3 regions of the Isoalcanivorax indicus genome follow, and region 1 is predicted to be linked to each of the others. Evidence: predicted binding sites of a transcription regulator. Region 1 holds the regulator's gene; each other region holds the start of a gene.
What was found. Region 1 encodes sigma-54, which starts transcription at its own class of promoters, with help from an activator protein. Its sites were predicted from a motif close to TGGCACNNNNNTTGCTNT; they were not measured.
Positions count from the first base shown of each region.

Region 1 (2,199 bases):
CGTCGAAATCAATGGCCTCGGCCAGGCTGACCAGCAGGCCGAGGGGTTTGCTGCATGAGGCCAGCCGGCAATGGGGAATGGCGATGCCTTCCCCGATGCCGGTACTGCCCAGGCGTTCACGCGCAATCAGGGCGTCAAAGACTTCCTGTTCGCTCAAACCGGGACTATCCCGTGTGGCCAGTTCCGCCACCTGGTCGAGCAGACGCTTCTTGCTCACGCCCTGCAGGTGGTAGTGGGTTCGCTCCGGTGTCAGCAGTTCCCGTACGCGCATGATGGGTACTCAGATCTCAGTGTCCGTGGTTACGATTGACCGACTTTTCCTTGTGCTTGAGGATCTGTCGGTCGAGCTTGTCAGTCAGCATGTCGATGGCAGCGTACATGTCGCCAGCCTCGGCAGTGGCGAAGACCTCACCGCCGGCCACCCGAATGGTGGATTCCGCCTTGTGCGTCTTCGGTTCCGGCGACAGGATCACCTGAACACTCGTAATGTGATCAAAATGCCGTTCAAGCCGGGTGAATTTCTCATTGATGTACTCGCGCAGGGCATCGGTGATATCCAGGTGGTGACCGCTGATGTTGATCTGCATGGCTGACTCCTGTACCTGCTTCAGTTGACCGCCTATCCCGCGATCGGTGCCAGCCGGGCCCTGCGTGGGTCAGACCAGCCGCTTGCGCTCGCTGGATGCCGGTATACGCATCGCCTCTCTGTACTTGGCGACAGTGCGTCGCGCCACCTGAATGCCCTGTTCATTGAGCAGGCTGGCCAGCCGGCTGTCGCTCAATGGTTTTTTCGGGCTCTCGGCGGCGATCAGCTTCTTTATGATGGCACGAATGGCGGTGCTTGAACATTCACCTCCGCCTTCGGTGCCCACATGACTTGAGAAGAAAAATTTCAGCTCGAACATGCCCCGGGGCGTGAACATGAATTTCTGGCTGGTGACCCGGGAAATGGTGGACTCGTGCATCTCCACGGCGCTGGCGATATCCGCCAGGACCAGCGGTTTCATGGCCTCCTCGCCGTACTCGAAGAAGTCCTGCTGGACCTCGACGATGCGGGTGGCGACCTTGAGCAGCGTCTCATTGCGGCTTTGCAGGCTCTTCAGGAACCAGCGAGCCTCCTGCAGCTGATTGCGCAGGTAGCTGTTGTCATCGTCACGCAACTGCTTGCTGCCCGCCATGGCGGCGTAACCCGCGTTCAGCCGTACCTTGGGCAGGGCATCGCCGTTCAGCTCGACACGCCAGCGCCGCCCCTGCCGCCGCACGATCACGTCCGGCACGGTATAGGTCTCGGCCTGTTCCACGATGCTGTCGCCGGGGTGCGGGTTGAGGCTGCGCAGCAGACGGATCACCTCCACCAGTTCAGTCTCGGTGACCGCCACCAGACGGCGCAGCTGGGCGTAGTCGCGGCTCTCCAGCAGCGGCAGGTGCTGGGTCAGGCGCAGGGCGGCGTCACGCCAGGGGGTCTCGTCAGGCAGCAGGCGCAGCTGGATGGCCAGGCACTCGGCCAGGTCGCGGGCGGCCACGCCAGGAGGGTCGAAGTGCTGCAGGCGATGCAGCACGGCCAGGACCTCGTCCTCTTCCGGCCACGGCGTCTCGATGCCTGAGGGCAGGCTGCGCCGCGCGGCTTCAGCGATATCCGTGAGGGAGCAGGTCAGGTAGCCGCGATCATCAAGGCTTTCAATGATCGCGTAGGCGATGACGCGGTCGGCGTCGCCCATGGGCGTCAGGTTGAGTTGCCACAGCAGGTGTTCGTCGAGGCTGGCGCTGGCGGCGGTACGCTGCTCCCAGGCTTCCAGGTCGTCCTCGGGGGCGCCCGCGCTCGGGGCCTCGGTGAAGGGGTCCTCCCAGTCGGTATCGACGCCGCTGTCGTAGTCGTCCACCACGGCGTCATCGTTGCCCGTCACTTCACCGGGTTCCAGGGGTTCCTCGCCCGCCGTATCGCTCAGGCTGTCGCTGGCGTAGTCCTCTTCGTCCAGCTCCAGCAAGGGGTTGGCTTCGATGGCTTCCTGGATCTCCAGGCGCAGGTCGAGCGTCGACAACTGCAGCAGGCGGATGGCCTGCTGCAGTTGTGGTGTCATGGTCAGGTGCTGACCGATCTGTATCTGCAGACCTGGTTTCATCTGATGGTGTGTCCCCCGAACGTGTCGCAATAACCGGCAGGGCGGTTAACTGATCTTCACGTCAACAGGGTCCAAGGAT
Region 1 is NZ_QGMP01000001.1:2,468,660-2,470,858, reverse strand. Features, by position in the region: gene ptsN (PTS IIA-like nitrogen regulatory protein PtsN) at 1-271, opposite strand, end outside; gene hpf (ribosome hibernation-promoting factor, HPF/YfiA family) at 288-587, opposite strand; gene DKW65_RS11160 (RNA polymerase factor sigma-54) at 657-2,120, opposite strand.

Region 2 (2,199 bases), on a different contig from region 1:
AACGCCAGCCGTTCGATGGATTCCGCCATGGTGCTGAAGGCGGGCAGCAGGCGATCGTCCGGGTTCTCCGCCAACCGCGCCCCCGATGCCGACAGGTACAGCAGCAGGAGCAGTGCGAAGGGCAACAGCCCCAGCAGTACAGCGGTCAGCTTCGAGGGTTGGCGGTTGATGAGCTTTTTCATCGTCGTTACAGCTCGCCGTCGGCCGCCATTTTCATGAAGGCCGGATCAAAACGCAGACGGATATTGCCAGCGTTGCCGAACACCCCGGCGGGCGTTTCAATGCCGACAAAACCAGCGCTCGGAGCGCCGTCACCCAGCAGGCCATGGTTGAACGAGAATTCCGCGACCCGCTCCATGGTGCTGAGCAGATCGTCACTCAGGGTGAAATCAACGGCGTCCGCAGCGGCATAGAACATGCGCGTGCTGTTCAGTTGCGCCTCATAACCGGCGCGATCCGTCCCGGACGCCTCGGCCATCATGTCGCGAGCATTGCGCGCCGCGTCATCATCGCCCTGCATGCGCGCCATGATCTCGTACCAGGCGCCGGTCAGCGCCTTGCCAAACGCCGGGTAGTCTTTCAGCACCTGCGTATCGACCACCATCAGGTCGATGATCTCACCGGGAATCTTCGAGGAATCGAACACCAGGTTCGCGTTGGGCATGTCCAGGATGGTGCTCAGCAGTGGGCTCCAGGTGGCCACCGCCTGTACCCGCGGTGTCGCAAACACGGACACCAGATCGGCATCGGAGGTGTTCACCACGGTGATATCCCGCTCGGTCATTCCCACCGTTTCCAGGCCGCGTGCCAGCATGTAATGCGATACCGACAACTCGACCAGATTGACGCGCTTGCCCTTGATGTCCGCCAGCGTGCTGGAGCCCTTGAGCACCACGCCGTCGTTGCCATCCGAGAAGTCGCCGACGATCAGAGCGGTGGAGTCCTTGCCACTGGCCGCCGGAATCGTCAGGGCGTCCATGTTCGTCATGGTGCAGCCGTCATAGCGGCCGGCGGTGTATTGATTGATGGATTCGATGTAGTCGTTGATCTGCACGACGTCGATCTCGATGTCGTACTTGTCCGCCCATTTCTTGATGATGCCGGCGTCATCGCCATAGCCCCAGGGCATCCAGCCGACGTAAATCGACCAGCAGACACTGAACTGGGTACGGGCCAGCGCGGAGCCGGGGAACAGGGTGAGACTGAGCAGGAACAGGCAACATGCTGTGACAGAGCGCTTCATGGTCTACCTCCGGGTTACCAGGATCGTCGGTGAGGAATCAGCTGACATGTGCCAGTGATTGACCTCCCGGGCTTTTATCCCGCCGTGTAACCTTGAATAAGGTCGACCGCTCTCGGACCAGGCATCAGCTGACGCTGACCGGAACCCTAGCTGTCCATTTGCCAAATTGTCGGGGTGAGGCGCTACGTCCTCTGACTCCTCGATGAAGATCACCTGCAAGGACGGTGCCAGCCTGCCAAGTCACTGATTCAAGGCGATTGCCAGCGCCCCGGCGAAGCTGGAGGGCGCCCGGCTGCGCCATGGTGGTGCGGATAACGCACCGCGTCAGGGCAGCACACCGGATGCAAAGCCTGCCCGGCGGTGGCAGACTTGATCGCCAGACGCCACTCTCGCCAGGGGCGGCCCGCAGCGACAATACCCAACCGGTAACGAGCACACCATGAGCGACCAGATCATCATCAACGAAGTGGGCCTGCGCGACGGCCTGCAGAACCAGCCGAAGCATGTCAGCACCGATGACAAGGCGCGCATGGCCGAGGCGCTGGTCGCCGCCGGGGTACGCTATCTGGAGCCGGTCAGTTTTGTGCATCCGAAGGCCGTGCCGCAGATGGCCGACGCCGCCGCCCTGACAGACCGGCTGCCGCAGCGCGATGATCTGCATTACACGGCGCTGGTACCGAATCTGCGCGGCTATGAGATGGCGCGCGACAAGGGCTACCCGACGGTGGGGCTGGTGTTGTCGACAACGGATTCCTTCAACCAGCGCAATCTGAACATGACGCTGGAACAAGCCATCGCCAGCTGCGAGACGATCATCGCGGCCGCGCGCCGCGACGGCGTGGCGACCCGCACCTATATCTCCGGGGCGTTTGCCTGCCCCTACGACGGCCTGACCCCTGTGGACGTGACGTTGCGCCTGACCGAACGCATGATCGACGCGGGCAGTGACGAAATCG
Region 2 is NZ_QGMP01000002.1:186,353-188,551, forward strand. Features, by position in the region: gene DKW65_RS12750 (ABC transporter permease) at 1-182, opposite strand, end outside; gene DKW65_RS12755 (putative urea ABC transporter substrate-binding protein) at 188-1,243, opposite strand; guanidine-I (ykkC/yxkD leader) riboswitch at 1,305-1,404, opposite strand; gene DKW65_RS12760 (hydroxymethylglutaryl-CoA lyase) at 1,683-2,199, shown strand, end outside.
Region 2: a site for sigma-54 is predicted at 1,456-1,473, ahead of DKW65_RS12755 (putative urea ABC transporter substrate-binding protein). Genes of this name have one in related genera too.

Region 3 (2,199 bases), on a different contig from region 1:
CCAGGAACCTGGACGAAACCCTGCCCGAGCGGGAAGGTTGGGTGGATCGCAGCAAACTGTATGGCTTCAGTGGGCGCAACCGGACACCGCAGATCGAGCTGGCCCGCGACTTCGGGCTGGAGGAGTTCGCCCAGCCCGCCGGGGGCTGCTGCTTCCTGACGGATGAATCCTATGCGAAGAAGCTGGGCGATCTGTGGCGCGCGCGCGGAGAGCGTGATTACGAGCTGGACGACATCATGCTGCTCAAGGTGGGCCGCCATCTGCGCCCGCGCCCGCACTTCAAGTTGATCATCAGTCGCGAGGAAGGCGAAAGCCAGTTCCTGCGCGGCTACCGGCATGTCTTTGACAGCCTTGAGACCTCCAGTCATGGGGGGCCGCTGACCCTGGTGGACGGTCACTTCGCGGACCAGGCCGAGGCCGAGTTCGCGGCCGCGCTGGTGGCGCGCTTCTCTCAGGGGCGGGAGGCCGATCGGGTCACCGTGACCTGGCGTCAGCGTGATGGCGTGACCCGTGATCTGCAGGTGCCTCCCATGGCGGCCGATGACGTGCCGCGCGACTGGTATCTGGGGTGAATCATGGAACAGCTTGATGCTCGCCGACTGCTGTGTCCGTTGCCGGTGATCCGTACCCAGGACCGGGTGAAGACGCTGGCGGACGGTGAATGTCTTGAGGTGCTTGCCACAGACCCCGGTGTGCTGAATGATGTGCCGGCATGGTGCCGGATCAATGGGCACACGGTGCTGGAAACCGGGGAGCGCGAAGGGGTTATCTTTGTGCGGCTCCGGGTGGCCAGACCCTGACTTGCACCACAATTGCGCACTCCTGCGTCATTGTGCACTATAATGGTGCATTCTCTGCCGCAGGCCGTCGCAGGAGCCTAGCATTCGTGCTGCTCCGCCATGTCTCAGAATGTGGCACGCATTTTGCTCCACAAACGGGCAAGACCCGGTTCGGTGCAACCCCCGGGCCGGACAAACCCATTTCTTGCTGCTCCAGGAGGACGCTTCATCATGTCTGCAAAGACTTTAAAACTGATCAAAGAGAACGACGTAAAGTGGGTCGATATGCGCTTTACCGACAGCCGTGGTAAAGAGCAGCACGTGTCCATCCCGGCCAGCGAAATCGACGACGACTTCTTCACCGACGGCAAGATGTTCGACGGCTCCTCCATTGCCGGCTGGAAAGGCATCAATGAGTCCGACATGATCCTGCAGCCGGATGACGACACTGCGGTGATCGACCCGTTCACTGATGTGTCCACGCTGAACCTGCGTTGCAACATCGTTGAGCCCACCACCATGCAGGGCTACGAGCGCGACCCGCGTTCCATCGCCATGCGTGCTGAGGAATACCTCAAGTCCACCGGGATTGCGGATTCCGCCCTGTTCGGGCCGGAGCCGGAATTCTTCGTGTTCGATTCCGTAAAATGGAAGTCCGACATGCAGGGCGCCATGTACGAAATCTACTCCGAAGAAGCGGCCTGGGTGTCGGCTGACGACTTCGAGCGCAACAACATCGGTCACCGTCCCGGCGTGAAGGGCGGCTACTTCCCGGTGCCGCCGGTAGACAGCCTGCACGACCTGCGTGCGGCCATGTGTGCGGCCATGGAGCAGATGGGTCTGGTTATCGAAGTGCACCACCACGAAGTGGGCACAGCAGGCCAGTGCGAAATCGGCGTGGGTGCCAACACCCTGACCAAGAAGGCGGACGAAGTACAGATCCTGAAGTACTGCATCCACAACGTGGCCCATGCCTACGGCAAGACCGCGACCTTCATGCCGAAGCCGCTGATCGGTGACAACGGTTCCGGTATGCACGTGCACCAGTCCCTGAGCAAGGACGGCAAGAACCTGTTTGCCGGTGACCTCTACGGTGGCCTGTCTGAAACCGCGCTGTTCTACATCGGCGGTATCATCAAGCACGCGCGTGCGCTGAACGCCCTGACCAATGCGTCCACCAACTCGTACAAGCGTCTGGTGCCGGGCTTCGAAGCACCGGTCATGCTGGCCTACTCGGCCCGTAACCGTTCGGCATCGATCCGGATTCCATGGGTCAGCAGCCCGAAAGCGCGTCGTATCGAGACCCGCTTCCCGGACCCGTCTGCCAACCCGTACCTGTGCTTCGCCTCCCTGCTGATGGCAGGCCTGGATGGCATCAAGAACAAGATCCACCCTGGCGATGCCATGGACAAGGATCTGT
Region 3 is NZ_QGMP01000003.1:75,626-77,824, forward strand. Features, by position in the region: gene DKW65_RS13800 (tRNA (5-methylaminomethyl-2-thiouridylate)-methyltransferase) at 1-572, shown strand, start outside; gene DKW65_RS13805 (sulfurtransferase TusA family protein) at 576-800, shown strand; gene glnA (glutamate--ammonia ligase) at 1,011-2,199, shown strand, end outside.
Region 3: a site for sigma-54 is predicted at 913-930, ahead of glnA (glutamate--ammonia ligase). Genes of this name have one in related genera too.